2 regions of the Hymenobacter antarcticus genome follow, and region 2 is predicted to be linked to the other one. Evidence: riboswitches for the same ligand, from Rfam matches in the RefSeq annotation. Region 2 holds a riboswitch; the other holds the start of a gene.
The links. Region 2 has a riboswitch for thiamine pyrophosphate ahead of thiS (sulfur carrier protein ThiS). Riboswitches for the same ligand answer to the same signal wherever they lie in the genome.

Region 1 (15,267 bases), on a different contig from region 2:
CGCGTAAGTCGGAACATTACGTCCGCTTTCAGTTCGACGGCTTCCCCTACCTCGGCCTCTGGACTAAGGGCGCGGGGGCCGGCTTTGTCTGCGTCGAGCCCTGGCACGGCATCGCCAGCCCCACCGGCGAACCCGGCGAGCTCCACGACAAGGAAGGCATTCTGCGGCTGGAGCCCGGTCAGTTATTTTCGGCCAGCTACTCCATCGAAGTGGGCTGAGGCGTAGCAGGCCGCCATTGCGGGGCATCCATCACCAGCGTCACGAGCAGGGCGTGGGGCAGCGTCACGATGGAGGCTATCACCAGGGCCAGGCTGAACCAGGCGGTTTCGTCGGGTAGGCGGGCGGCCAGCAGGCGGCCCAACACCAACAGGGCCACGCAGCTAATGAGCAGCAGCGGGGCCGCTCGCCGCAGAAAAAAGGCCAGCCGCGCCAGCAATTGGACCCGGCCGGTACCTGGTTGCTGGGCTGGCCCTGCGTAGCCAAGCCAACCCGTGAGGCGCAGCACGTGCTGCAGGCTGTGCCAGAACACGAAGTACACACCCACCGACAACTTGGGCGGCAGGGCCACGAACAGGACCGCGAGAATCAGAACTTCGCTCAGCTCGGCTACTAGCAGCGGCCACTGCTGCCGGGCCGCGTACCGCGCCCACAGCACCGCGTGCCCCACTGCCACCACTGCCGCCAGGCCGGTGGCCCCGGCTGCGAACGCATCGGGCCCCACCGTGCCCGTGCCCACGAACTGGAGCAGCCCGTTCACGATGCCGGCTGTTTCGGCGGGCCACCACCAGGCGGGTACGGCAAACAGCAGCAGTCCCCGTAGCAGGCTATGCACCAGCCACCAGCCCGCCGGCACTAATGGCCCGCCCGGCGCGTCGGCCGAGCCCCAGTGCCACACCGTGAGCAACAAAAAGCCGCCCACGGTAGCTGCCGGCCAGCGCCACCAGAGCAAGCCCACTACCGCAGCCAGGCCCAGGTAGCCGGCCAGAAAACGCAGCCAGTACCGCCAGCCGCTGGCCGTGCCCCCCGGGTGGCTGGCCGGCACCACAAACTGGTCGCAGGCCCCGTGCGCCACACCCAGCACCACCATGCCCACGGCCAGCGGCACCCCCAGCAGCAGCCCGGCCCGGCCCGGAAAGGCCGCGCCCAGCCCGACCAGTGCCAGCACCGCCGCGTAGGAATAGCGCCGCTGAGACCAGTCGGAAGCCATTGCGCTAAACGAATTAGCCATAATTGAAAAAGGAAAAAAGCACTACAGGCTGAACCGCACGGCCGGGGCAGTGAAATTCAGCCTGTAGGCCGGGGGTTGGGTGGCGGGCAAACTTGCCCGCCACCAAGTCGGAAACTGGGGCAGCCGAGCGGCTGCCCTAGTCCAAAGCTAGACTACCGAAATGGCGCTGGCCGGGGCAATCTTGACCGCCGACTCGCTGCGGGCAATGCCGTATACTACCAGGCCAAAGCCAATCTTGTTGATAGCGTCACCGATGTTGTAAATCAGGTCGAGGTCGGAGGGGCGAAGCAGGCCCGCGCCGTCGGGCCCGAGCAGGCCGCCGGGCATAGCCATGTAGCCGATTGGATAAATGGCCCAACCCACCAGAATAAACCACGCCAACGCACGAACGCCTTTCTGCACGGCCACTGAGTCGGACTTAGCTGCCAGTTGAGCCACTTCACCAACCCAGGCCGAGTACACAATGTACGCGTAGCCAACCGAGGAGAGCGTGCCCCACAAAACCGAGTGGCCCATGGTACCGTCGCCGAAGGCTTCGCCAATGTAACCAAACACCAGCATCACGACTGCCGCCAGCACCAGTTTCCACAACAGGGAAACCTTGGCTCCGGCTGCGCGCACCAGCAGGTAGAACTCCACCACCATCAGCGGTACCGTCAGCGTCCAGTCAATGTAGCGTAGGGCGATGGGGGTGGTTTTGGACATGATGTAGAAATCGCGCATGTAGTAGTAGTGTACCGCTGCAATGCCCGTAATCATTCCCGAAATCAACAGGGAAGTTTTCCACTTGTCGGCAACGGTGCTGCGCTCAAACAAGAAGAATACGGCCGCTGCTGCCATGGCCATGTATCCGATGAAGAAGGTGAATGCCACCGGGTCGTCTACCGGAATTGTTAGAACTCCAAAGAAAGAATTTTGCATGTGAAAAAAAATTAAGGGTTGAACGATAGGTCAAATGTATTACCAAAATGATATTTTGGTGTCTACTGTTTAAGATATTCATCAAAAAAAGTCAACAAATCTGTTCTGCATGACCTTACGTTCTCTGTATGAGTAGCCTAAGTCCTGCGGTTGGAGCGTAATTTATCGCCGAGGCAGGCGGGTTGCACCATTGGCCATGGCTGCTAAACGCTTCGTAGGGGCCAACCCAAGTCCTGGCCCCTGGCCTTGAGGTAGTGACGTAGCCCGCCGTCGGCGGTTTTATCGCCCCAAACAAACGGCTTGCACCGTCTTTCGATAGCCGTAAAAACGGCCTTCAGCATTCGGGTGTGGTGCGGGCAGAGAACCTAGCCCGCTTCTCCTACACGCCGACATGAGGTTTATTATATTCTGGCTCCCAGTCGTTGATGGGCCGCGAGATACCGGGCGGCAGGTCGAGGTCGGGCAGGCCGGGGTCGTGGGGTTCGCCCCCATCGTCGTCGCCGGTGGGTGGCGGGGGCGGGGGCAGTACCCGGCGGCGACGCGGCAGCACGAGCACAAACACGAAAAAGGCGCAAAGAGCAAGGGCGTAGACTAAGCTGGACATGGCGAGCGGGCTGATACGATATTGACCTGCGGCGGCAGGTCACGGGCCCGGCGTTGTGTCGGGCGACGTCCCTAAATTAACTGACAGTCAGCAAACCGCCAAGGTAATTGGTTTGTTGCGCCGGCCGCCGGCCCGGCTCTGATTCAGAAAGAAGGGCTGTAATGGCTCCGCCGCCCTACCTTTGTGCCATGTTTAGGGGTGCTGATGTTGTGCACGACATCGGCTGAGATGATACCCATCGAACCTGAACCGGGTAATGCCGGCGAAGGGAATAAACAATCCGCGGACGTTTCCGCTGCCGCTCCGACCCCTGGGGCGACGGCGCGTTCCATTTTTTACCCACTACTTTTTTGAAAACTGTACTCCTCGCGGGGGCGGCGCTGTGTGCGCTGGCCGCTGCGCCGGCATGGGCACAAGGCCCCGTGCCGGCCGATACGGCCATTGCCCGCCGCATTGTCACGCCCGAAGCTCTCGTAACGGCCTCCCGTGCCAACGACCGCACGGCCACGGCCTACACCAACCTAAGCAAGCAGGACCTGGCCAAGCGCAATTTCGGCCAGGATTTGCCCTATCTGCTCGACCAAACGCCTTCGGTAGTGGTGACCTCCGACGCCGGAGCGGGCGTGGGCTACACCGATATCCGCATCCGGGGCACGAGCAATACGGGCATCAACATGACCATCAACGGCGTGCCGCTGAACGACCCCGAGTCGCGCGGCGCGTTCCTGATTAACCTGCCCGATTTGGCTTCGTCCATCAATTCGCTGCAAATTCAGCGGGGCGTGGGCACCAGCCAGAACGGCGGCGCGGCCTTCGGGGCCAGCCTCAACGTGAGCACCCTCGATAACCGCCGCGAGGCCTACGCCGAAACCCAGAACACCTACGGCTCCTACCAGACCTGGAAAAACAACGTGTCGTTCGGCACCGGCCTTATCAATGGGCACTTCACCGTCGATGGGCGCTTGTCGCGCATTGTCTCCGATGGCTACATGAACCGGGCGGCGTCCGATTTGAAGTCGTACTACTTCGCCGCCGGCTATCAGGCCAAGAACACGCTGCTGAAGTTCATCACCTTCGCGGGCCGCGAAAAAACCTATCAGGCCTGGAATGGCGTGCCCGAGCCGGCCCTCACCGGCAACCGCGCCCAGCTCCAGACCTACATCGACAACGGCGAGCTGAGCGAAGCCGATGCCGCCCGCGTACTCCAGGAAGGCCGCCGCTACAGCTACTACACCTACGGCAACCAGACCGATAACTACCAGCAGAACCACTACCAGCTGCACCTCTCGCAGGGCCTGGGCCAAAGCTGGAACCTGGCCGCGGCCCTGCATCTCACGCGCGGCTTCGGCTACTACGAGAGCTACCGCGCCCGCCGCAAATTCGCGGACTACGGCCTCAATAACGTGGTTATCGGTGGCCAGACCATTACCCGGACTAATCTGGTTGACCGCAAGTGGCTCGACAACAACTTCTACGGTGGCACGCTGGCCCTGAACTACCAGCCCGCCGACGGCAAGCTGCAAGCCACCCTCGGCGGAGCCTGGAACCGCTACGACGGCGACCATTACGGCGAAATCATCTGGGCGCAGTACGCCTCCAATAGCCAGCTCGGCCAGCGGTACTACTTCAACAACGCCGTGAAAACCGACTACAACGCCTACGCCCGCGCTACCTGGCAGGTACTGGATAAGCTGGGCATCTACGGCGACGTGCAGGTGCGCCACATCAACTACACTATTGATGGGCTGGAGGCCGGCCGCCGGGACGTGACCACCCGCGCCAGCTATACCTTCTTCAATCCCAAGGCCGGGGCCACGCTCAGCCTGGGCCAGGGCCAGCAGCTCTACGGCAGCTTTGCGGTGGGCCAGCGCGAGCCCGTGCGTTCCGATTTCACCGACCGCCCCGTGGGCGACCAGTCGGCCCGCGCCGAGCGCCTCGAAGATTTCGAAGGCGGCTACCGCCTCAACCGGCCCGAGCTCACCTTCTTGGGCCCCCGCACCGCCGTGCGCTTCGAAGCCAATGGCTTCTACATGAGCTACCGCAACCAGCTGGTAGCCACCGGCCAGCTCAACGACGTGGGTACCGCCCTGCGCACCAATGCGCCCCGCAGCTACCGGCGCGGGGTGGAGCTGTCGGGCTTCGTGTCGGCCGATGACCGTATCAGCCTCAGCACCACCCTCACCCTGAGCCAGAATCGCATTCTGGATTACCAGAACGTCACCTACGATGCCAATTACGCGCCGGTCATCGATGTGCGGGCCCGCACCACGACCATCTCCTACTCGCCGGCGGTCGTATCGGCCCACACCCTCGAAGGCCAGCCGCTGAAGGGCCTGCGCGTGGCCCTGCTGCTCAAAACCGTGAGCCGGCAGTACCTCGACAACTCGCAGAACGAGAACCGTAGCATCAACCCCTACCAGACGCTCGATTTCCGCCTGCGCTACGCCCTGCACCCGGTCTTCATGAAAGAAATTGAGCTGGGCCTGCTCGTCAACAACGTCCTCAACCGTGAGTACGTGGCCAACGGCTATACCTATAGCTACGTCGGGGCCAGCGGCAACCAGGAAACCTTCAACTGGTTCTACCCACAGGCGACGCGCAACTATCTGGCCTCGGTGGGGCTGAAATTCTAACGGCAAGCGTCTGTCATTGCGAGGAGGCACGCCGAGGCAACCTGCTCTATTTTCAGCAAACAACCCTTTCTTCAAGCAAAAAGCCCCGACACTGCACAGTGTCGGGGCTTTTTGCTTGAAGAAAGGGTCTGGTATTGTCAGGATAGATTGTTCCGGCTTCGCCTCGTGACGCTGGGCACGAAACGCCTCAAATAATCAGGCGCACGCCGCCCAGCTCTGATATCTGGTACGGGAACCGGTCGCCGGGCGAGCCGATGAACATGAAGTTCTTGGGGATGCACCACCTCTCCGACAGTTCCTCAATCAATTCCGGGCCGAACTGACCTTCCATGGTCACAAAATCGACTTCAATCTTTTCGTAAGCCCGGTCCAGCACCCGGATATCGTTAAGTAGCTCCTCGGGGTATTTCTCGCCCTCTTTAAGCAGGGTCACAATTTTGAGGCGGTTGGTAAATTCGTTTTCCACCACGTAGGCCATCACCTTGTTGAGGTTGGCCACGTTGTCGCCCTTGGTGAAAAACACAAACTCCTGCTTGGCCAGCTCGCGCATCTGGCGTCGCACCAGGAGGCGGCCCAGACGCGACGCTCGCGGCAGGTGCCGGGCCAGCGAATCGGCCGCCGACAGCAGCAGGTTGAGGATGGCCACGCGGTTGAGCATGATGTATATCAGGGCCATGGCCGGCAAGAAGTATTGCAGGAATACAATCAGGTATTCGGGGTGAATCTTGATATTGCCGAACAAGGCCACCAGTACACCCACCAGGGCGAGCGTGACCGTGGTAATGCCCGCGTACACCGGCCGCGGCAGGTTGGGCCGCTTGCCCTTCAGGAGGAAGTTGCCAAGGGCGAAAAACGCCATTACCGATAGAAAGGAAATGGTGTACACGCCCGCTAGTGGCCCCAACTGCCCGTTGGTAATCAGCAAAACCGACACGCACAGCAGGAAAAAGGTGATGAGGATGACGTAGTTGCTGCCGCGCCCGTTTTCCCTGAGGAAGAACTGCGGCAGGATGCGGTCGAGCGTCATGCGCTTCATCAGGCCGCTCACGCCCACGAAGGAGGTGAGCACGGCACCGCTGAGCACGGCCACGGCATTCACCGAGATGACGACCCCCAGCCAGGGCCCGCCCGCGACGGTGCCCATGTGCGAGAGCAGGGTTTCGGTGTGCTGGCCCACTTCGGCCAGCGGCAGCACCGCGATGGCCAGAAACGCAATGAGCGGATTGAACACCGTGACCACCACCCACATGTTGCGCAGGGTTTTTTGAAAAACGCCCCGGGCCTGCTCCTCCACAAAGTTGGCCGAGCTCTCGAACCCCGAAATGCCCAGCATGGCCGCGCTAAACCCAAAAAACAGCGCGTTGACGACACTGCCGCCCTTCACCGGCATCTGAAAGTTGAGGGTCAGATTATCGAAGCCATTGTTGAACAAGTACCACGTCGTGACGCCCACCAGCAGCGTGAGCGAGGCCAGGTGCGTGATGAAAATGACGACCGCGACAATAGCCGATTCGGACATGCCCAGAATGGTAAGGGCCAGAAACAGCGCCAGCAGCCCCATGGTGGCCGGAATAATGGGCAGCCCGTGCCAGAGCGTGTGCAGGTAGTGCATGGCCTCGTTGGCCGAAAGCACGGCCGTGGCCATGTAGGAAAGAATGGTGAGGCAGGCGGCCAGCGCGGCGTTGCGCTTGCTGGTCGTGTTGAGCAGCACGTTGTAGGCGCCGCCATTCAGGGGCAGGGCGCCCACCACTTCCCCGTAGATTTTGCGGAATAGAAACAGCACCGCGCCCACCACCAGCAGCGCTAGCCACGCATATTGTCCGGCGTAAGAAATGGCCAGGGCCGAAACGTAGAGGCAGGACGAGGAAATGTCGTTGCCGCAGATGGCGGTGGCTTCCAGTTCGTTTAGTTTTTTAGCGTGGCTCATGGGGGCCTTGATTAAGGCAATAGTTGAAGAAAGCCTGTTCTACGGCGAAGCGGGCATTTTGGGGCAGCAAGAAGCGGAATTATTGAGTAGTAGCGCGGGTGCGATGCTGCAAATCCAGCCGACTGCCACGAACTGCGGCCTCGGTCAGCTTGTTATCTTTGTCGAAACTCCCACCCTCAATCCCGCCCTATGTCTTCCGAAGCTGACGTACTCTCCCCCGAAGCCAAAGCCCACACCGCCCAAAAAGGCAGCACCAACGCCAACGGCTTCACCGATTATTTCGACCTCGACGGCCTGCTGACCGAGGAGCACCTGCTCATCCGTCAGAGTATCCGCGACTTTGTTAAAAAGGAAATCAGCCCCAACATCGAGAAATGGGCGCAGGATGCGCATTTCCCGTCAGAAATCGTTAAGAAGTTTGGCGATGTGGGCGCTTTCGGTCCCACCGTGCCGCAGGAATACGGCGGCGGCGGGCTCGACTATATCAGCTACGGCCTGATTATGCAGGAAATTGAGCGCGGCGATTCCGGCATGCGCTCCACTGCCTCGGTGCAGGGCTCGCTAGTAATGTTCCCCATCTATGCCTACGGCTCCGAAGAACAGCGCATGAAGTTCCTGCCCAAGCTGGCCAGCGGCGAGTGGCTCGGCTGCTTCGGCCTCACGGAGCCCGACCATGGCTCGAACCCCGGCGGCATGACCACCAACATCAAGGACATGGGCGACCATTACCTGCTGAACGGGGCCAAAATGTGGATTTCGAACTCGCCCGAGTGCCAGGTGGCCGTTGTCTGGGCCAAAAACGAGCAGGGCCGCATCAAGGGCGTCATCGTGGAGCGCGGCATGGAAGGCTTCTCAACGCCCGAAATCCACAACAAGTGGAGCCTGCGCGCCAGCACCACCGGCGAGCTGGTGTTTGAGGACGTGAAAATCCCCAAAGAGAACATCCTGCCCAACATCGATGGATTGCGCGGTCCGCTCTCCTGCCTCGATTCGGCCCGCTTCGGCATTGCCTGGGGCGCCATCGGCGCGGCTATCGACTGCTACGAGTCGGCGCTGAAATACTCGCTCCAGCGCGAGCAGTTCGGCCAGCCCATCGGCGGCTTCCAGCTCCAGCAGAAGAAGCTGGCCGAGATGATTACCGAAATCACCAAGGCCCAGCTCATGGTGTGGCGCCTGGGCGTGCTCAAAAACGAAGGCAAAGCCACCAGCTCCCAAATCAGCATGGCCAAGCGCAACAGCGTGGAGATGGCCCTGCACGTGGCCCGCGAAGCCCGCCAGATTCACGGCGGCATGGGCATCACGGGCGAGTACCCCATCATGCGCCACATGATGAACCTGGAATCGGTGGTGACGTACGAGGGCACCCACGATATTCACCTGCTCATTACGGGGGCGGATATCACGGGGATTCAGGCGTTTAAGTAGGGGCTTGTCATTGAATAACAAAAAAGGCCGTCCAATTGCAGGATGGCCTTTTTCGTTATTGTTTTTCAAGTAGGTAAGTGTTTTTAATTCTGCTATTTGCTTCAGTTGAAGTAATATGAGCTACACGCCACCCAATTCTATGAAGCTCATTTGGCTTATTCAGAACTGACTTGTCTAAGTCGTCCCGAGTTAAGTCAACGTTATTGATGTTAAATCCTTTGCCTTTTATTTTTGTCTCCATTTGTTGTCCATCCGGGGTGATGGTGAGCATTGTTGGGTCAGGTAACACGAGAGTAGAAATAACCATCATATATCCCGCTGGCTCGGCCGTAGCCTTTGGGTAAAACGCCCACGAGCCAGCCACGGCCAGCGCTAACGCTGCGGAGAGAAATATTCTTTTCATGTGTTTTGAGGAAATAGGAAGGTGGATACCGGCGCAACTTACTTTATGGGGACTACATGCAGGTACCGGGCACAACGTCAATCCCGCCGCCCATACCGTAATTTGGCTCCATGATGAAAGTCGTCCCTGCTACCGAACCCCTCGTGCTGCTCGAATGCCTCGTGGCCGGCACCTCGCACCGCCCCAACCTGGAGAAATACGAGCCCAAGCTGAAAATTGGCCAGGCCCTGCAGCTCAGCCGCGAAGTGGATAACCACTACGACGACTGGGCCGTGCAGGTGCATACCGCCCCCGCTACCGACCCGGCCAACGTCTGGCTCGGCTACCTGCCCGAGGGCCGCAACGAAACCGTGGCCCGCCTGCTCGACGCCGGCAAGCACCTCTCGGCCCGCCTCAACCACAAATCCTGGGAAACCGACTGGCTGCACCTCGATATTGAGGTGCTGCTGCACGAGTAGCAGAACGTCATGCCGAGCGTAGCCGAGGCATCTTGCGTGTTGCACTAATCCAATCGTTGAACGAGGCGAGCGAGATGCCTTGGCTGCGCTCGGCACGACGTTCTTTTTACCGTTCAAAGGAGCTTTTTTGCTTCCAAAGCAGTTACTCAATAGCTTAGCAACAAGCGACCAATCATTTTAGTATTATCATTATGCGCGAAGCCTTTCTCACCGGCGACAACGAGCACTTCGATGCCACCGACAAGGACATTGACAAAGCCCTCCGCCCGCTGTCGTTCGACGATTTTACGGGCCAGGAAAAGATTCTGGAGAATCTGAAAGTCTTCGTGGCCGCTGCCAAGATGCGCGGCGATGCCTTGGACCACGTCCTGCTGCACGGCCCTCCCGGCTTGGGCAAAACCACCCTCTCGCACATCATCGCCAACGAGCTGGGCTCGGGCATCAAGATGACCAGCGGCCCGGTGCTCGACAAGCCTTCCGACCTGGCCGGCCTGCTCACCAACCTGGAGCCGCACGACGTGCTGTTCATCGACGAAATTCACCGCCTCAACCCCGTGGTAGAAGAGTACCTGTACTCGGCGATGGAGGATTACCGCATCGACATCATGCTCGATTCAGGCCCGAACGCCCGCTCGGTGCAGATTTCGCTGTCGCCTTTCACCCTCGTGGGCGCTACCACGCGCTCGGGCATGCTCACGGCCCCGCTGCGGGCCCGCTTCGGCATCTCAGCCCGCCTCGAATACTATGATTCCAAGCTGCTGACTACCATTGTGCTGCGCTCGGCCGAGATTCTGGGCACGCCCATTCACGACGATGCGGCCTTCGAAATTGCCCGCCGCTCGCGCGGTACCCCGCGCATTGCCAACAACCTGCTGCGCCGCACCCGCGATTTCGCCCAAATCAAGGGCGACGGTACCATCACGGTCGAAATCGCCCAGTTTGCCCTCAATGCCCTCGATGTGGACGCCCGCGGCCTTGACGATATGGACAAGCGCATCCTCACCACGATTATCGATAAGTTCAAGGGTGGTCCGGTGGGCATCAGCACCATTGCCACGGCTTGCGGCGAGGAAGGCGAAACCATCGAGGAAGTGTACGAGCCGTTCCTGATTCAGGAAGGCTACATCAAGCGTACCTCGCGCGGGCGGGAGGCAACGGAGGCCGCTTACCAGCACCTGGGGCGGTTGCTGCCCCAGAATATGCGGGGTAACAACGGCAGCTTGTTTGATGAGATAACGTCGTAGAGCGTATACCGTGGACTCTGCGAGTCCGCGTGTGGGTCGTTCAACCGCGCGGACTCGCAGAGTCCACGGTACATCCAACGGAACGCGCCGCCCCTAGCGGCGCGTTTCCTGTTTATTTGTATCTCAGTTTTCCCAGTTGCCCATGCTTCCCCAGTCCCAATGGGCTCCCTACATCAAGCGCCGCGCGGCGGAGCTCGGCTTTATGGCCTGCGGTATTTCGAAGGCGGAATTTCTGGAGGAGGAAGCCCCGCGCCTCGAAACCTGGCTCACGAAGCGCATGAACGGGAAGATGGGCTACATGGAAAACCACTTCGACAAGCGCCTCGACCCACGCCTGCTGGTGGACGGGGCCAAATCGGTGATTTCGCTGCTGCTCAACTACTACCCCGCGCCCGATACCCAGCAGCCCGACGATACCCTCAAAATCAGCAAGTACGCTTACGGGCGCGACTACCACTTCGTCATTAAAGACAAGCTGAAGACGCTGCTGGCCGATATGGAGGCCGAAATCGGGGCCATCGGCGGGCGCTGCTTCGTCGACTCCGCGCCGGTACTGGATAAGGCCTGGGCCAAGAAATCGGGCCTGGGCTGGGTGGGTAAGAATTCGAACCTCATCACGCCCGGCAGCGGCTCGTTCTACTTCATCGCCGAGCTGATTGTGGACGTGGAGCTGCCCGCCGATGGCCCCATCCGGGACTATTGCGGCACCTGCACCAAGTGCGTGGATGCCTGCCCGACCCAGGCCATCACCGAGCCCTACGTGGTCGACGGCAGCAAGTGCATCAGCTACTTCACCATCGAGCTCAAGGACCAGATTCCGACCGAAGTGGCCGGGCAGTTCGGCAACTGGGTGTTCGGCTGCGACATCTGCCAGGACGTGTGCCCCTGGAACCGCTTCAGCAAGCCGCACAACGAGCCGCAGTTCGACCCCGCGCCCGGCCTGAAGGACCTGACACCCGGCGACTGGCGCGAAATCACCCACGAATTATTTACGGAGCTGTTCCGCCAGTCGGCCGTGAAGCGCACTGGCTACGAGGGACTGAAGCGGAACATCAAGTTTGTGACAGGACTGTAGAACCTGCTTTAGCTTGTTCTGACTTCGCAAGTCGTTCGACGACGAACAAGCTGAAGCATGTGCTACTGGGCTACTACGCGCCCAGGCTGAGTTCACCAAATACCCGTTTCAGCACTTTGCGGTAGATGCGGGCAAACTGCTGGTAGCACCAGTTGCGGAAATCCGGCACCTCGGTTGGTACCAGCATTTTGAGGGATTTGCGGAGTTCTTTTTCGAACAGCACTTTGTTAAAACTGACCTTTAGCAGAATCATTTTCACGTAGTCTAGCATTGGAAAGGGTGTTAGGAACAGTGAAAAAACAGCGAGATAGAAGCGCGGTATTATGGGTAGGTTTGCCGGACAGCGCCATATGAAAGATACGAAATAGTCTCGGGGCTTCGCAAGTACCTGACCCGACTGGTAGCTGCCTGGGTGCCCCAACACGCAAAAAGAGCGGCCTGGGCCACTCTTTTTGTGCGAAAAGCCAGAATCTTATACCCACTTGCCGGGCCGCTACCTCTGCTTATAACTGTTTCGGATGCACCGGGAAGGAAACCCGCGAGTACCCGGAACGGCTTTTACTGACCAGGAAATAGTTATATAAACAGGTTCAAAGCAGCCTGCGCGATGGCGCTGTTCACGGGCTCATCGAATGCCTCAGGCAGGGCTGAATCGTGAATAGCGGTATTATCGCGGATTAGCAGAAACTCGCTGAATACGATGGGCTTGCCCGGTGTCAGGTATTGCACGATGTTTTCTTCGCCGCCGGTAGCAGCCGTAGTGAGCACCTGGGCCGCCGCTGGCCGGGCAATCACGGCATCGGCATCGCTGGGCCAGGTTGCTACCACGGCCCCGCGGCCTTGGCGCAGGCCGCGCACGTGCGCCGAGTGCTGGGCCTCCACGGCGTGCAGGCGGAGCACGGCATTGGTAAGCTGGGCATCGTTGACGATGGCGAAGGCGTGGGTTTTGTAGAGGCGCACGCCCAGGTCTTCCAACTGCTGGGCCAGGGCCAGAAAGGCGTCGTAGTTGCTCAGTACACCGGGAAACAGTTCCGGATTGGCAGCTACCCCGCGCCGACCGCTGAAATCGAACGTCGGCAGGGCGGGCACCAGCGAGCCGGCCGTCTGTAATGCCTGGGTCAGAAAGGCGACGTGCTGTTCCTGATGGGTGCGCAGGCGCTGGAAGTCGGGCGTTTGCGCGGCGGGGATGAGGCCCGGAGCCGCCAGCGCCCGGGCATAAAGGGCCAGCTGAAGCCGTTCGAGCAGCAAAAGCTGGGTCAGGGCATCGTAAGCGGTGTCCTTGGTGCTGGCCGCGGCGGGCAGCGCGGCGGCCAAGGGTAGGGCCGCCATCGCGGCGCGGCCCAGGTGCTGAAGCAGGGCCCGCCGGGGCGCGGCCGCCGAAGCCGGAGCCGCGGCCAGTTGGTCGAGAAGGGAAATCAGCTTCATACGGGAAGTGGCAGATTGCCAGCAGAAATAACGTAAGGCGCGAAGAAGGGGGCCAGCACGGCCAGCGTTTCGAGGGGTGTTTTGGTGCGGAGCTGGCCCGCGAACAAGCCGGTGGTGAACACCGCATCGTCGGCCGCGAAGGAGCCCGGCGTGCGCAGGTCGCGCAGCGTGGCCGCGTGCCGGGCGTGTACCGACGACATTTTGAGCAGCAGCGTGCGGGGAAGCAGGGCGGCAGGGCTTAGCAAGGGCAGTACCGTGGGGTAAGCAGCCGCTGCCAGGTCAGCCAGCTGCTGCGCGGCGGCCAGGGCGCCGGCCCGGGTAGTGAGGGTGAGCGAGGCCAGCGAAAACGCGAAATCAGCGGGCAGCAGGGCTGCCGCGCCGGTGGGGTCGATGATGCGACGGAGCAGCTCGCGGTTGATGACCGCATGGTCGCGCAGGTCGGTGAACACGGCCCGGTCGGTGGCGGTGAAATCGGTGGGGGGTGTATCGGCTACTTTCTGGAAGACGGTGGCTTGGGCAATCGCCAGCAGGTAGGCGAAGAAAAACAGCCCCGCGTCGGTGGTGGGCAGCGTCAGCAGGAAAGGGTCCACCTTCACCGGCTCCGGTGGGTCGGTGGTGCAGCCGGCCGCTACCAGGGCCACCGTAGCGGCCGTAGCCGCCGAAACCCGCAAAAACCCGCGTCGCCCCAGCGACTGTTCCCGCCAGGCGGGCAATAATTTGTGGTCAGACATCCGTAAGTTAATCAAGCCAGCCTGCTTGCCCCGTACGTCGGGGCGCGGCCAATACAAAGGTACTCGTTGCCCATCCATTGGTTGCAAAGCCCTAAAAAACAAAGCCGGCCCCGCGTTAGCGGAACCGGCTTTATCAAAATAGATTGTCCTAAAACTAGGGCAATCAGCAATTAAGCGCCAATCAGGCCACCAGCACGCGAGTTGTCGAGGACCTCGGCAACCTGCAGTATCTCATCGAACGACGCCTGTGCATCGGCCGACGTGTAGGTGGTGCCTAAGCCAGTGGTAATGGGCACATTCGATTGTACGGTGTTGTCTTCCCGTGGGCTAGGCTTGGTGGCGTCGTAAGGCGGAACCACAAGGCCAAACTGGGCAGGATTAGAGCCAGCAGTCACGCCGTTGGTGTACACGGGGTGAGCAGCCAGGTCATCGGCGGGGTTCACCCAGGCACGCTGACCACGCATAATGCGAATTTTGGCGGCGTGGCGGGCTTCCACCGAGTGGATTTGCAGGGCTACAGTCAGCAGGTCGGTGCCGAGCAATTCGCCAGCGCGGCCTTTGTAGGCACGAACGCCAGTGTCTTCCAGCAGCTGGGCAATGCCAAGCTGGGAAGTGGCGGCTGGGCCGGTTTTGAAGGTTGTCAAGGTAGCAAATACCGCTGACTTGAACGTAACCCCGGTTATGGGCGTAGCGCCCAAGCCCCGGATGGCCGTGCTCAACAAAACAGCGTGTGCGTCTTCGTGCTTCTTGATTTGGTCGATGGCACCTTTATCAGCCGCCGAAGCCGCCGTGTACTGGGCCGAAGCCTGCACCTTTTTGTAGAAGTCCTGCTCGAACAATTCCAGAGCCAAGGCATACTGAAGCACTTCGACCGCCGTAGCGGTGGTGCCAGCGTAGGCTTTCTGGAACAGTGCGCCTAAGAACAGGGGCGTGGCAGCCATTGCTGAACGCTTGGCGGCAGTACCCAAAGAGCTGAATACGGCGCGGCGCGAGTCGAAGCGGCCGAGAACGTCGGCATCCACCTCCGAAAGCTGGTCAATTATTTTGAAGAAATCCATAACAGAATTGATTACAAGTGAGGGAAGGAGGATTATTTGCCAACGTTGCTAGCGTCCAATTTCTCCGTGATGAAGGCTTGGGCGGCGGCAATTACCTCCGTCGGCATCATGGCTTTGTCCAGACCCGTAGGGCCC
Region 2 (15,267 bases):
CCAGTAGTTCATCCGCCAGCGGAATCAGCTCAGACGTCAGATAGAGCTTGCGGCGCAGGCTTTCCCCCAGCGGGCTTTCCAAGTCAAGCGCCGCTAGTGCCTGGCGCATCACCCCAATTTCTTCCGGTGAAAAGTAGGACGGCTTATCGGGTTCAGCTTCGAAAATAAACTTGCGGCGTTGCCCATCCTCGTCAATGAAGTACCCGATTTCTTCCAGCAGGGCCAGATAGCGGGTAATGGTGCGCGGATGGCAGTCGAAAGCCTGTGCCAGCTCTGGTAAGGTGCGGCCCGGCTGCTGCTTGAGCAGGCGAATCAAGGTGAATACGCGCAGTAGCTTCGCTTGCTCAATCATATGCTGGTAGAATAAGACCCAATGATAAGCTAGCAGCACCCAATTGGCTTGCCCTGTTTCTTTGGAGTGGTATTAAAGACCGCAGCCAGCCGGTTTTTTGTTGTAGCCGTTACACAAAGGCAACGCCTTTTTAAAACAGAGTTGGAAGAAGGAATATATCGAAGCGGTGTTACCGGCTTTGACTGACTTTTTCGGCAAAAAGCCGTATCTTTGCCCTACAAAAAAAGTATCCGCCACATCGGTTCTGCCGGTGCTGTTTGGTTGGTACCGTAAAATTCTTCGGTCACAAGCTTCGGCTTGCTGTTTGACCGGAAGCCCACCCCACTGAGGGTGGGTTTTTTTTTGCCTACCGCTCTGCTCCATGCCGCCCCGCCCCATCCGCCACTTTACCAAGCCCGCTATTGACTTCACGCAGCAGCTGCAAAAGCTGCAGGCCCGGGGCCTGGTGGTAGCGGACGAGCCGCGGGCCCTGCGCTACCTGGCCAACATCAGCTACTACCGGCTCAGCGGCTATTGGGGTAGCTTCCTGGTGCCCGGTACCAGCCACTTTCAACCGGGCACCACGCTGGATGACATTCTGCACCGCTATCAGTTCGATAAGCAGCTGCGCCTACTGTGTCTGGAGGCTATTGAGCGGCTGGAAATTTCCTTCCGTACCCAACTCATCTATCACATCACCCGCTACACGGGCGATAACAACTGGTACGAGCAGGCCCGCTTTTTCAAGCGCGGGACGCCCGCCGAGCAAGCGGCGTCGGCCCGGCTACTCTCAACCATTCGGGGCGAGCTGGACCGGGCCAAAAGCAAAACCTTCATCGCCGACTACTACCGCTTCTACGACCAGCCCCGCAACCCGCCCGCCTGGATGGTGCTGGAGCTGCTTTCCTTCGGCACGCTCTACAACCTCTTCAATCAGTTCGTGGACACCATGCCCAAACTGGCCATTGCCAACCACTTCCATTTGGCCCTGACGGTGTTCAATTCCTGGATGCAGAGCATTAACGGCGTTCGCAACAAATGCGCGCACCACGACCGGCTGTGGGACATCTCCATGAAACCCATGCTCTCCAACCAGCGGGGGCATGCCGGGTACTGGCTCACGGAGCCCAATGTAACAGCCATCAATACCAAAATCTACTACACGCTTTCCATCTTCAACTTCCTAATGGTGCAGGTCAGCCAGACTTCCAGCTTTGGGCGGCGCATCGTGGCCCTGCTGCGCGAATACGACATCATTGCTTTGGGCCTGCACCAGCAGCACATGGGGTTCCCGGCCAGATGGGACCGGGAAATCATGTGGCTGGAGCCGTAAACACTCGCAAAATCAGCGTTACCTCCTCCTTCTATCTTTGCCATCATTTTAGTACTGCCCTGGTCTATATGATGTTTGATGGTGATTCCGCCGAACGATTTGAAGCCGATTTTCCCGCTTTCGATGCCACGCTGGGCGTGCCCTACGAGGATGCGCTACGCTTGGTGCGGGGCCATCTTCGCTCTTACGAGCCGACCGCTCTGCCGGGGCTGCTGGGCTGTTGCACGGACCTGAACGTGGCCATTGATGCGGAGCAGTTGCACCGGGTGTACTATGGCCCCTTGGTCAAGCAGGAACTAAAATTGATTCAGAACCTGCTGCGCGTATTTGGTTACCAGGCCAGCCTGCTGGGTTTCGATGTTGGACCAATACGAGGCAAGACGCGGTACATGCTCTTCCTGGCTACGCAGGGTCGACTGGACCGTTTCCAACGGGAGTTGGCCGACTTCGACGCGGAGGCACAGTAGAGTAAACTGGTTGAGTGGCCCTTCTTCCAATCGGGCGGATTTACACGGTAAGCCTTTCCCTGGTTACCCGGTGGCCACAAGAGTTGGAACAGAATTTCCCGTTAAGCACGGAGCGTACGGGAGTACTTGTCCACCGAGTAGCCAAACGAGTAGGCTTCGGTTCCCTGCTAATTTTAGGCTTCCCCTTCAGAATATACCCCCCAAGCATGGACCAGCTTCGCATGATAGAGTACCAGCCGCGCCACTGGCGCGTGGTGTATCCGGCGGTCGTGTTGCAGCATGAGACGCTGTTTCAGCAGGGCAAAGCGCTGCACACGGCCGCGCCCTTGGAAGCGGAACGCATTTACCGGCAAATCATGGCGGCCTGCGGGGAGCTGCACCTGGATGCGGTGTCGCATCTGGGGATGCTGCTCAACAACCGCACACCCGGCCTGGGCCTCACGTACCTGATGCAGGCATTTATGCAGGCCCGGCTATTGTTTCCCAAGGCCTTCGAGGAAGGCCGGGACATGCTGCTCTACGAATCTACGGGCAACGGCTTCGTGCTGACCGCCTACTATGCCATGGGTGTGGAGCTGCAAAAAGCAAAGAAATGGACCGAAGCGCTGGCCCTGTTCGAGTTTCTGGTGTTGATTAATCCAAAGGATAACCACGGGGCCGGGCGGTGGATTGCGGGCCTGAAGGAGCGGATAGCGGCTGCGGGCGGAAACCCGGACCCGGAAGCTATTTCGCTGGTCAGGCCCTAGGCGACCAGTAAACAAATAGGGGGAAATCGCCGACTCCGCAAGATTAGCTGAGAGCCAGTTAAGGTTCCGTTCGGTTAACTTTTGGACCAGACTTTTAATCAGGGAGCCGGCAAACCAAGAATATAAGCTTGCGGCTCGTGCTCTGCTACTTCGCTTGGACGCAATTCGGTTTGTGCTCTGTAGCCCTCGAAGCAGCAGTAACTGAGGCGTAACCTTCGTCAAATGTATCATTGTAGCACACTTCCGCTTCGCTGCACTCAGTGACGGGGCCGGTGCGAAGCACTGGTCAGTCGTTGGGATGGAAAGTTGTTGGCTGTTTAGTGTGGGCGGGCTAAAAGAAAGGTTTTGTCCGTTAAAATCGTTTTCGCAAGCCCTATAGTAGCCCTACTGGCCAGGGGTGCAACCTTGCAACCGGGTGCGACCGGTTAACGGACAAAACCTGTTAATTAGCGTGTTTTCTGTTAATAGTAGTAATAAATAGTAGAAAAATGCAATCACTGTTTTTTGCTATTTTATGCCTCCCTTTTTGTTGTTTTTCCTGATTTCCCTAGCGGCAGTGGTACAAAACCACCACCCTAAAAGCTACTTTTTTTTCGGAACAACAAATTTGTGGGTCTTTTTAGTATTTACTCTATTTGCAGGGTGCCGTAAGTATTTAATAGATAGATTCTTGTACCGATTTAGAAACAGGTTTTGTCCGTTAGCTAACAGGTTTTGTCTGCCAACTAACAGGTTTTGTACGCTGGCTAACAGGTTTTGTCCGTCCAACTAACAGGTTTTGTACGTCAATTAACAGGTGCTGATTTTTTACAGTTAATTTGGTCTTTCGTCTCTATCTTTGGTCTCCTACCCCACCCCACTTTATGCCTACCATTCCACAGTCTAATCAGAAGGCGGCCCCTGCTTCCCAGGCTACTGCCGTGGTAATTGTACCACCGGGCAATCCTGTTGAAATCCGGCAAAGCAATGCCATCACTACGGCCCGGTATGACATGACGGCGTTGGAGATGGACATCATCTTTGCCCTGCTCTCGCGGCTCAACAAAGATGATAAGCCGGGGACCATGTACCGCCTGCGGGTGCAGGAACTGGAGCAGCTTACCGGGCGGGAATGGAATTACCATCGGCTTGGGCCCGCGGTCGAGGCGCTGGTGGGCCGGTGCTACCATATCGAGGACGGTAACTCGTGGCTGAAGGTGACCATGCTGGCTTCGGCCGAATACATCAAAGGACACGGCGTTATCGAACTGGAAATATCGGAGAAGCTGCGGCCTTACCTCATTGACTTAAAAAACAACTTCACCAGCTACCGTCTGCAGTCCGTGCTCAGCCTGACCAGCAAGTACGCCAAGCGCGTCTACGAGCTGGCGTCGCAGTGGAAGGACATTGGGGCCACCAAAACCTATTCCCTGGACGAGTTCAAGTACATGCTCAGCCTGAAAGACCCAACGGGCAAGGAACCGGAACAGTACGTGCAGATTTCCAACCTGAAAAAGTTCGTGCTGGACATTGCCGTAGAGCAAATCAATGAGCATACTGATTTAACCATTTCCTATAAGCTGAACAAAGTTGGCCGCTCCTTCCAGAGTGTTTGCTTTTACGTCGTTCGGCAACAGCCGCAGCAGCTCCCGATTCCCTTTGAGCTCAGCGACGAGGATGCCCGCAAACAGACTGCACGTAAAAACCTTGAAGACCTGGGAATCAAGGACCCGGCGCTGGTCAAGCACATCCTCACCACGGAGACGGTACTGGTGGAACTATTTGCATTTATGTACAAGTACAAGACCGGCAAAATAAAGGCCACCAGCAATGCAGGAGGCCTTTTTCTCAAAATGTGCGGATTGGCGGGCAAAAGAACTATAACCTAATTGGAGCGCATCAAAAAGTGTGGGGCAATCGGGTTAAGCGGCCATCGGTAGGAGGGCACCAGCAGTAGTCAAGAGCCCAGTGGCCGCGACTGCCCCACACTTTTTGATGCGCTCCTTACACGACCATTTCCTTGTTTCACAAAGGGCTTACTGCAACGCATGCTGGCAAGAAGCCCGCAAGGATGTAAGTTCCCAAAGTCGACCCGCAGAAAGACACCGTTTGGAGATACCCGCTCCCGCGCCGTACTTTCGCAGAGTAAACTTTAGGGGTGTCCTGCTTGCCAGGACTGAGATGATACCCTTGGAACCTGAACAGGCTAGCACCTGCGGAGGGAAAAGTAACAGCGACTTCAATGGACCGTACGCGGCCCTGTTGTTGCGCCGACTATTGTTTACGGTTTGATTTTCTACCGCCTAATCCCTGGCTGTATGGTCTGCTATGTAAACGATTCGCCGCAACCGGTGCCGCCGGCCGGTACCCTGCTCCAGGTGCTCGCCGCCCTGGCGCTGGCCGAAACCCGCGGCATTGCCGTGGCCCTCAACGACCACGTAGTGCCCCGCGGGGCCTGGCCCGACCAACCCATCCAAGCACACGACCGGATTACGGTCATTCGCGCCACTCAGGGCGGTTGAGCTCCATTTATTCCCTCGTTCGATGAAGAAAAAAGACCAGGCCCCGCACCAGACGCTGGTGGAGCGCCAGCCCCTCACCGGCTCCCGCAAGATATACGTACCCGGCACGCTGCACGACATTCGGGTGGCCATGCGCGAAATCGTGCTCGCCGACACCGAGCGCAAGTTCGATTTCGTGAACCCCACCGAGACGAACGCGCCCGTGACGGTGTACGATACCAGCGGCCCCTACACCGACCCGAACGTGGCAATCGACCTGAAAAAAGGCCTGCCGCGCCTGCGCGAAAGCTGGATTCTGGAGCGCGGCGACGTGGAACGCCTGACCGGCACCACGTCCGACTACGGCCAGCAGCGCGCCGCCGACACCAGCCTCGACCACCTGCGCTTCGAGCACATCGCGGCCCCGCTGCGCGCCAGGCCCGGCTCCAACGTGAGCCAGATGCACTACGCCCGGCAGGGCCTCATCACGCCGGAGATGGAGTACATCGCCATTCGCGAAAACCAGCGCATCGACGAGCTGGCGGCCGACGACCCGCTGCGGGCCCAGCACCGCGGCCACAGCTTCGGGGCCAACACGCCGCAGGGCCACATCACGCCCGAATTTGTGCGGCAGGAAGTGGCCGCCGGCCGGGCCGTGATTCCCTCCAACATCAACCACCCCGAGAGCGAGCCGATGATTATCGGGCGCAACTTTTTGGTGAAAATCAATACCAACATCGGCAATTCGGCCGTGACTTCTTCAATTGAGGAAGAGGTGGATAAGGCCGTATGGAGCTGCCGCTGGGGCGGCGATACGCTGATGGATTTGAGCACCGGCAAAAACATCCACGAAACCCGCGAGTGGATTATCCGCAACTGCCCGGTGCCGGTGGGCACGGTGCCCATCTACCAGGCCCTGGAAAAGGTGAACGGCAAGGCCGAGGACCTGACCTGGGAGCTGTTCCGCGACACGCTGATTGAACAGGCCGAGCAGGGTGTGGACTACTTCACCATTCACGCGGGTGTGCTGCTGCGCTACGTGCCGATGACCGCCAAGCGCGTGACCGGCATCGTGTCGCGCGGGGGCTCGATTATGGCCAAATGGTGCCTGGCGCACCACCAGGAGAGCTTTCTGTACACGCACTTTGAGGAAATCTGCGAAATTATGAAGGCCTACGACGTGGCCTTCTCGCTGGGCGACGGCCTGCGCCCCGGCTCCATCGCCGATGCCAACGACGAAGCCCAGTTCGCGGAGCTGGAAACCCTGGGCGAGCTCACCAAAATTGCCTGGCAGCACGACGTGCAGGTGATGATTGAGGGCCCCGGCCACGTGCCCATGCACCTCATCAAGGAGAACATGGACAAGCAGCTGAAGGAGTGCCACGAGGCACCGTTTTACACGCTGGGGCCGCTGACCACGGACATCGCGCCCGGCTACGACCATATCACCTCGGCCATCGGCGCGGCCATGATTGGCTGGTTTGGCACCGCCATGCTCTGCTACGTGACGCCCAAGGAGCACCTGGGCCTGCCCAACAAGCAGGACGTGAAAGACGGCGTCATCGCCTACAAAATCGCGGCCCACGCCGCCGATTTGGCCAAGGGCCACCCGGGAGCGCAGTATCGCGACAACGCCCTGAGCAAAGCTCGCTTCGAGTTCCGCTGGGAAGACCAGTTCAACCTGGCCCTCGACCCCGACACGGCCCGCGCGTACCACGACGAAACCCTGCCGGCCGAAGGGGCCAAAGTGGCCCACTTCTGCTCGATGTGCGGCCCGCACTTCTGCTCGATGAAAATCACGCAGGAGGTGCGTGACTACGCGGCCAAGCAGGATATGACCGCCAGCGAAGTGCTGGCCAGCGGCATGGCGGAGAAGGCGCGCGAGTTTGTAAACAAGGGCAGCGAGATTTATCTATAAACTGTCGAAAAAGACCGTCATGCTGAGCGCAGCCGAAGCATCTCTACCGCGCAACTAATCAGTGCCGCTGCAACGAAGCGGTAGAGATGCTTCACTGCGTTCAGCATGACGGTCTAAAGTCCTAATTAATGCCCCAGCCCCCGCGTCCCTACGCCCTCAGCATTGCCGGTTTCGACCCAAGCGCGGGAGCGGGCCTGCTGGCGGATGTAAAAACGCTGGAAGCCAGCGGCGTGTACGGGCTGGGCGTCTGCACGGCGCTCACGGTGCAGAACGACGTGGCCTTTGAGCGCGTGGACTGGGTGCCGGCGGGGGTAATCCGGGACCAGATTCGCATCCTGTTGGCGCGGTTTCGAGTTGATTTTATCAAAATCGGGCTGGTCGAAAGCCTACCGGAACTGCTGGAGCTGGTGAGCTGGCTGCAGGGGCAGAATCCACGCCTGCAAATCGTGTGGGACCCCGTGCTGCAGGCCACGGCCGGCTACGAATTCCACCGCGAAACCGACCGCGAATTGGTTCAGGCATTGTGCGCCAAAATGGCCCTGATTACGCCTAACCGGCTCGAAATGCAACGATTGTGGCCCCACGAGTCGGCCGATACGGCGGCGGCACTCGTGAGTGCTTTTTGTCCGGTGCTGCTCAAAGGCGGGCACGCCGAAGGAACACACGCCACCGACCTGCTGCTGGCCGGCGGCGAGCGGCACGAATTCAGCGCCCCCCGGCTGCCCCAGGGCGAGAAGCACGGCAGCGGCTGCGTGCTGTCGGCGGCGGTGTTGGCCGGGCTGGCCAACGGGCAAAACCTGGTGGAAGCCTGCCGTGCGGGCAAGGCCTACACCACCGCTTTTCTGGCCAGCAACGACACGCGCCTGGGCTATCATTCAATATAATAATCCGACCATGAAAATCAACACGCTCCACTACATCACCACCAATCCCGCCGCGGCCGAGCTGGCCTGCCAGGGGGGCGTGCGCTGGGTGCAGCTCCGGGTGAAAAACCAGCCCTACGCTACGTGGAAGCAGTTGGCGCTGGACACCCAGGCCGTAGCCCGCCGCTACGGGGCCACGCTGCTCATCAACGACAACCCCCGCCTGGCCCAGGAAATCGGGGCCGACGGCGTGCACGTGGGCGCGGCCGACATGCCGCCCGCCGAGGCCCGCGAAATGCTGGGGGCGAAGTTTATCATCGGCGGCACGGCTAACACCTTTGCCGACGTGCAGCGGCTGGTCGCCGCCGGGGTCGATTACGTGGGGCTCGGCCCGTTTCGCTTCACTCGCACCAAGGAAAAACTCAGCCCGATTCTGGGCCTGGCGGGCTACGCCGAAATTCTCCACCAGTGCCGGGCCGCGGGCCTGACGGTGCCGATTATCGGCATTGGGGGCATCGTATTGGCCGATGTAGGGGCGCTGCGGGCTACTGGCCTGCATGGCATCGCCGTGTCAGGCAGCATCGGGCAGGCTGAAAATCCAGTGGCGGCGGCTCGGTTTTTTATGAACGAATTGGCGGCCGGGACCGCCGTTTAAGCAGACACTATGGCAACTCAACCACTGGTCATTGCGGACCGCACGTTCTCCTCACGCTTGTTCACCGGCACGGGTAAATTCAGCTCGTCATCGTTGATGGAAGAGGCCCTGCTGGCCTCCGGCTCCGAGCTGGTGACGGTGGCCCTGAAGCGGGTGAACGTGGCCGATGCCGGGGACGACATTTTGCGGCACCTGGCTCATCCGCAGTTTCAGCTGCTGCCCAATACCTCCGGCGTGCGCACGGCGAAGGAGGCCGTTTTTGCCGCCCAATTGGCCCGCGAGGCGCTCGAAACCAACTGGCTCAAGCTCGAAATTCACCCCGACCCTAAGTACCTGCTGCCCGACCCCATCGAAACCCTGAAAGCCGCCGAGGAACTGGTGAGGCTGGGTTTCGTGGTGCTGCCCTACATCCACGCCGACCCGGTGCTGTGCAAGCGCCTGGAAGAAGTGGGCGTGGCGGCCGTGATGCCCCTGGGCGCACCCATCGGCTCGAACAAAGGCTTGCTGACGCGGGAATTTCTGGAAATCATCATCGCTCAGAGCAAAGTGCCGGTGGTGGTCGATGCCGGTATTGGCGCGCCCTCGCACGCGGCGGCGGCCCTGGAAATGGGGGCCGCCGCCGTGTTGGTGAACACGGCCATTGCCGTAGCGGGCAATCCGGTGGCAATGGGCACCGCTTTCAAAATGGCGGTGGAAGCTGGGCGCATGGCCTACGAAGCCCGGCTGGCCGGGCCGGTGCTACACCGCGAAGCAGTGGCCAGCTCACCGCTCACCGCATTTCTGGATAGGTAGGTAATGATTAATGGTCAGCGGTTAATAAATAGAACTCGCTCATTAATCATCAATCATTGACCATTAATCACTAAAAAAAATGAGCTTCCAACCCGTTTTTGAAGCCCTCCCCTGGGACGCCGTGAAGGCCAGCATCTACGCCAAAACGGCGGCCGACGTGGAGCAGGCGCTGGCCGCGCCGCGCCGCACCCTGGAGGATTTCAAGGCCCTGATTTCACCCGCCGCCGGGCCGTACCTGGAGCAGATGGCCCAACGCAGCCACCAGCTCACGCGCCAGCGGTTCGGCAACACGGTGCAGCTGTACGTGCCGCTTTATTTATCGAACGAGTGCCAGAATATCTGCACCTACTGCGGCTTTAGCTTAGACAATAAAATTGCCCGCCGCACCCTGAGCAGCGTCGAGATGCTGCAGGAAGCCGCCGTGCTCAAGGAGTGGGGCTACGACCACGTGCTGCTGGTGACCGGTGAGGCCAACCAAACGGTGGGCGTGGAGTACCTGGAAAAAGCGCTGCGTACGCTGCGGCCGCACTTCGCGCACCTCTCCATTGAAGTACAGCCGCTGGACCAGGCCGACTACGAACGCCTCATTCCCGAGGGCCTGAATACCGTGCTGGTGTACCAGGAAACGTACCACCAGGACGACTACAAAAAGCACCATCCGAAGGGCAAGAAATCGAATTTCCACTACCGCCTGGATACGCCGGACCGGCTGGGCCGGGCCGGCATCCACAAAATGGGCCTCGGCGTGCTCATCGGGCTGGAGGACTGGCGCACCGATTCCTTTTACACCGCGCTGCACCTTGACTACCTGGAACGCACCTACTGGCAGACCAAGTTCAGCCTGTCCTTCCCGCGGCTGCGGCCCGCCGAAGGGCTTTTGCAACCCAAAGTGGAGATGAGCGACCGGGAGCTGGTGCAACTGATTTGCGCCTATCGCCTGCTGAACGAAGAAGTCGAGCTGTCAATTTCAACCCGCGAAAGCCCCGCCTTTCGCGACCACGTGGTGAAGCTGGGCATCACCAGCCTCAGCGCGGGCTCCAAAACCAACCCCGGCGGCTACGCGGTGGCGCCGGAGTCGCTGGAGCAGTTCGAAATTTCGGACGAGCGCAGTCCGGCCGAGGTGGCGGCCATGCTGCGCCGCCAGGGCTACGAACCCGTGTGGAAAGATTGGGACGCCACCCTCACCGCCCTGGCCCGGTGAGCGCCGCGCCGCTTTCGGCCGCCGAAACCACGCGCTACAGTCGCCACCTGCGGCTGCCTGAAATTGGCACGGCCGGCCAGCAAAAGCTGAAAGCCGCCCGGGTGCTGGTCGTGGGCTGTGGCGGCCTGGGTTGCCCGGTCCTGCAATACCTGGCCGCCGCGGGCGTGGGCACCCTCGGCTTGCTCGATTTTGATACCGTGGACGACAGCAACCTGCAGCGTCAGGTGCTCTACGCCACCGCCGACGTGGGCCGGCCCAAAGCCGTGGTGGCCGGCGAGAAGCTGGCCGCGCAAAATCCATTCATTGCCTTGAACATCCACCAGGCGCTGCTTTCCGCCGCCAATGCGCTGGTGCTGTTCGCCGGCTACGACCTCGTCGTGGATTGCTCCGATAATTTCGCCACCCGTTACCTCGTGAACGACGCCTGCCTACTCCTGGGCAAGCCGTTGGTGTTCGGGGCTATTTTTAAATTCGAGGGCCAGGTATCGGTGTTCCATTACCAACACGGCCCCACCTACCGCTGCCTGTACCCGACGCCGCCCGGGCCCGGCGACGCGCCGAGCTGTGCCGAGATAGGCGTATTGGGGGTGTTGCCGGGCCTGGTGGGCACCTTGCAAGCAGCGGAGGCCCTAAAAATTATTCTGGGACTGGGCGACGTGTTGGCCGGGCGCTTGCTGTTGGTCGATGCCCTGAGCATGCGCTTCCAGACCATTCACTTCCGGGCCGTGGCGGCCAACCAGCAGCTCACCGCGCTGGCCCCCGACTACCCTGCTTTCTGCGGCGCACCGCCGCTGCCAGCTGCCCCGGTGCGCGCGCCCGAAATCAGCGCCGGGGAGCTGAAAAAATGGCAATCGGACAACCGCCCGTTTGTGCTGCTCGATGTGCGCGAGCCGCACGAACACGCCCGGCGCAACATCGGGGGCCTTCCGATACCCTTGGGCCAACTGGCCGACCAACACCATCTCCTCCCCACCGACTTGCCGGTGGTGGTGCACTGCGCCAGCGGCGGGCGTAGCCAGCGGGCCGCTCAGCTGCTGCTCGCGCAGGGGTTTGACGAAGTGTATTCGCTCCGCAATGGGTTAGCCGACTATTGATTGCAGCCGGCCAACTGCCGCCACCGGGTCGGCACTTTGCCACACGGAACCCAGCACGGCGGCCCCCGCAAAACCAGCTTGGCGCACGGCCGCCAGCCGGTGCTCATCGATGCCCCCCAGGGCCATTACCTGCGGCCCGTACCCGGCACGGCCACGCAGGGCCGCCAGCGCTTTTGTCAGGGCTTCTATAGTGAAAGCAGCGGGATAATTCAGCTTGCTCAGACTGTCGAAAATAGGGCTCAGAAAGACGTAGTCGTAGTGCCGCCGGTGTTCCCGCAGCTCGGCCAGGTGGTGAAAAGAGGTAGACAAGGTTTGGCCGGGTAGCAGCAGGGGGCGCCGGCGGCAAGCCGCGCGGGCTGCGGCGGTTAAGTGCAGCCCACCCAACCGAAATTCCCGGACCAGCGAGGGCTGCCCGTGAACCACCACGCGCGTGAGGTGCCGGACTGGTAGACGGGCCAGGTAGTCGGCTATTGCCGCCGGCTCCCACGCCGGCTTGCGCAGGTGGAACCGGGCCAGCCCCGCAGCCAGCATTTCCCCGACCAATTCCGTCTCGTCAGCCACGGCCGCGGGTGGTGAAATAAGGAACAGTTTCATAGCAAACCCAAAGTACTGGCCTTGGTTAAAAGTTTGGTCCAAAAGTAAAACGGCGGGCTGGAAATCAGCTTCCATTGGACGATGGATAAGCCCTCTGCGTCAAATTAGCGGGGGTTTCCATGGTTTATCGGAGAAGTCGAACTTTCCTTGACAATGACGCAACGGCCAACTCTTCAGCGTGCCGTCATCTATTCAACGTAGGTCGAAGTGTTAGTAGTTGGCCCTGCTATATGCAGAATCGACGAGGGTACCGAACGGGTCAACAAGGTGGGGCCAGCAGGATACGTCGAGGCTCCACTTTCTGGTCCCATTCAAAACTAGTCAACCGCCACCTGCTGGCTGGGGCCGGCAAGGTGTACCTTTCTGGTCCCGCCATTGCGTCACCAACTGGTGGTATGCCCACCGAGATAGGCTATCAGGCGTTTAAGGCCGTAGTCCAACCGGGGATAGCATCAGTTCGCCTATGTACTTCACAGGGGCGCTGCCGTAGCTCAAAAACTGCTCGTGAAAACCTTTGAGGCCGAAAGCAGAACCCTGTTTGCGCATTATGGCTTCCCGCAAGGCCACAATTTCCATATATCCCGCGAAGTATGCGCTAAGCTGCCCGGAGGTGAGCGTGGCGCGCAGCCACTTGTTGCGGGCTTCCACTTCTTCTTGAAACCCTTCGCGGCGCAGCATGGCCACCCCGTCGGCTTCGTTCAAGTTGTTCGCCTGAATGCCGCGGTCGAGCAAGGTGTTTAAGGTCACGCGTAGGTTCCACTTGTCCCACATTAACCAGATTTCGTCGGAGTTGCTACCATAGCCGTTTTCCAACATCATGCGCTCGGCGTACACCCCCCAGCCCTCTACCATGGCGACGTTGCCAAAAAGGCTTTTCACCAGCGACGGCGCGCGGTTGGCGTACATGCGCTGGGTATAGTGGCCCGGAATGGCTTCGTGGATGTTGAGGATTTGCAGGGTGTAGTCGTTGTATTCGCGCAGGTAGCTTTCGGCCTGGCCCGGCGTCCACTCGGCTGGAATAGGCTCCACGTTGTAGTAGGTGTCGGCGCTGCGGTCGTAGGGGCCGGGCGACTCCACGCTCGCGGCCGTCCCTCTGCCGCGCATGTACGGCGGCGTTTCGCGCACCACCAGCGGCTTGCTGGGGTCCTGGGTCAGCAGGTTTTTCTCGTTCACAAAGGCTACCAGCGCCGGAATCTGGGCCCGTACGGCGTCGGCTACGCCCTCGCGGGTGGCGTGCTTCCGACTGAGCTGGTCGATGACCGCCGCAATCAGGGTCAGCGTGTCGGCCGGTGCGGGCTGGCCGGGCAGGTATTTGGGGTGAAGCCGGGCAGCCCGGCGGCCCATGTCGTGCAGCAGCGCCGTCTTGTGCTTCAGGGCCTGCTGGTACACCTCGTCGGCGGTAAACCGCGACTGCATGGTGTAGGCAAACTTCTGGTCGAACAGGGCCTTGCCAATGCGGAACGAGCGAAACTTGCCCGCCGCCAGCACGTCGGTTTTCAAAAAGTCCACGTAGCCCTGCATGGCTTGGCGAGTGGCAGCAATGCGGGCCGTGAACGTCTGCTTTTCGGCCGCGCTCAGGCCCGACTTGCGCACCGAGTCGGCCAGAGCCGGGCCCAGCACCGCCAGCCCGCCGGCCAGCTGTTTTATGGCCAGCTCAGTGTGCTCTTTGGTGGGCGTACTGATGTTGGCGCGGGCCGCGGCGTAGTACGCGGCCGCATGACTGATTTTATCGGAAATGTTGCGCAGGCGGCGGTCCAGGCGGTAGTAGCGGCCGTTGAGTAGGGGGGCCACGGCGGCGCCCAGGTTGTAGCTGGCCGGGTTCCACTGCCACTCGCGCAGCGTGTCGGCGGCCCATCGCCGGGCGCGCAGCTCGTTGCGCAGCAGGCGCAGGTCGAGCTGGTTGGCCGGCGAGAGACTACCGACCCGAAAGGAACCCAGTGTGGCCAGGTTGGCTTGGGCAAACTTATCGTCGCGCAGCCGCTGGGCCGCATCGGGAATCACCAGCAGCGAGTCGTACTTGTGGTAGCCTTTTCGAGCCGCCAATTCGGGCTCCAGGCGCCACAGGGCCAGCAGGAACTGATTCTTATAGGCGTCGAACCGGGCATCGGGACTAGGCGCGGCAGTCGCCAGTGCATGGCCGGTGGCCGACAGGGCCAGCAGCCCGCACACGACGGTGCTCAGGCCGTAGCGGAGAAGACGGAAGGGGATTCGCATCCGGAAAGGTAGGCTGATGGCGTTTGTATTCGACCACGTCACACCAATACGGTCTTCCATTCTCGTTTAACTTTTGTACCAAACTTTTAACCAAGGCCGAAGCTGCGAGAGCATCAAAAAGTGTGGGGCAGTGGTGGTCAACCGTCAATCAGCTTACCTTCCGGAGTTAAACTTTTTGGTAAAAGCGATGAGCAAATTGGCCGCCCCTCTCCCTCCTGCCTTGAATATTGCCCGACTGCCCCACACTTTTTGATGCTCTCCATAATTGAAGCCCTGGTAGGTCGGCGCGGAAAGCAGCTTGTAATGGGCCGCGTCGTCGCTGTGGCGGTTGTTTACCTGGATGGCATAGAAGTAGCCGGCCCAAATGATGGCGGTTACGAGGCCCGGCACGGGGTAGCGGGTGCTTTTCACTTCGGCACCGATGGCAATACGGCCGGCGCGGGTTTCAATGGCGGGGAGGTTGGGTAACATGGGGTACTGATTAAGGGGTGGGGCAAAAGCGGCCGGTCTGGTCAGGCCCGGCCGGTGGGCTTAGTCCTCGAACTGGCTATTATGGAGGTCGCCTAGCGCCTCGGCTTC

Region 1: linked by a shared signal. The riboswitch ahead of ABD819_RS19320 (TonB-dependent receptor) and the one ahead of thiS (sulfur carrier protein ThiS) in region 2 are both predicted to bind thiamine pyrophosphate.

The regions. Positions count from the first base shown of each region.
Region 1 is NZ_BAABDI010000038.1:19,304-34,570, reverse strand. It holds gene ABD819_RS19340 (aldose epimerase family protein) at 1-218, shown strand, start outside; gene ABD819_RS19335 (Brp/Blh family beta-carotene 15,15'-dioxygenase) at 197-1,228, opposite strand; gene ABD819_RS19330 (bacteriorhodopsin) at 1,376-2,149, opposite strand; gene ABD819_RS19325 (hypothetical protein) at 2,529-2,753, opposite strand; TPP riboswitch at 2,938-3,043, shown strand; gene ABD819_RS19320 (TonB-dependent receptor) at 3,104-5,386, shown strand; gene ABD819_RS19315 (APC family permease) at 5,574-7,313, opposite strand; gene ABD819_RS19310 (acyl-CoA dehydrogenase family protein) at 7,503-8,738, shown strand; gene ABD819_RS19305 (hypothetical protein) at 8,794-9,141, opposite strand; gene ABD819_RS19300 (HIRAN domain-containing protein) at 9,252-9,599, shown strand; gene ruvB (Holliday junction branch migration DNA helicase RuvB) at 9,791-10,843, shown strand; gene queG (tRNA epoxyqueuosine(34) reductase QueG) at 10,986-11,918, shown strand; gene ABD819_RS19285 (hypothetical protein) at 11,992-12,189, opposite strand; gene ABD819_RS19280 (ferritin-like domain-containing protein) at 12,495-13,343, opposite strand; gene ABD819_RS19275 (ferritin-like domain-containing protein) at 13,340-14,074, opposite strand; gene ABD819_RS19270 (ferritin-like domain-containing protein) at 14,245-15,132, opposite strand; gene ABD819_RS19265 (ferritin-like domain-containing protein) at 15,165-15,267, opposite strand, start outside.
Region 2 is NZ_BAABDI010000018.1:60,345-75,611, reverse strand. It holds gene ABD819_RS13495 (helix-turn-helix transcriptional regulator) at 1-352, opposite strand, end outside; gene ABD819_RS13490 (Abi family protein) at 714-1,664, shown strand; gene ABD819_RS13485 (hypothetical protein) at 1,733-2,131, shown strand; gene ABD819_RS13480 (hypothetical protein) at 2,338-2,877, shown strand; gene ABD819_RS13475 (replication initiation protein) at 3,741-4,745, shown strand; TPP riboswitch at 5,001-5,097, shown strand; gene thiS (sulfur carrier protein ThiS) at 5,175-5,378, shown strand; gene thiC (phosphomethylpyrimidine synthase ThiC) at 5,401-7,275, shown strand; gene thiD (bifunctional hydroxymethylpyrimidine kinase/phosphomethylpyrimidine kinase) at 7,404-8,159, shown strand; gene ABD819_RS13455 (thiamine phosphate synthase) at 8,170-8,793, shown strand; gene ABD819_RS13450 (thiazole synthase) at 8,803-9,585, shown strand; gene thiH (2-iminoacetate synthase ThiH) at 9,665-10,786, shown strand; gene moeB (molybdopterin-synthase adenylyltransferase MoeB) at 10,753-11,880, shown strand; gene ABD819_RS13435 (thiamine phosphate synthase) at 11,866-12,474, opposite strand; gene ABD819_RS13430 (DUF885 domain-containing protein) at 12,898-14,688, opposite strand; gene ABD819_RS13425 (hypothetical protein) at 14,842-15,159, opposite strand; gene ABD819_RS13420 (hypothetical protein) at 15,220-15,267, opposite strand, start outside.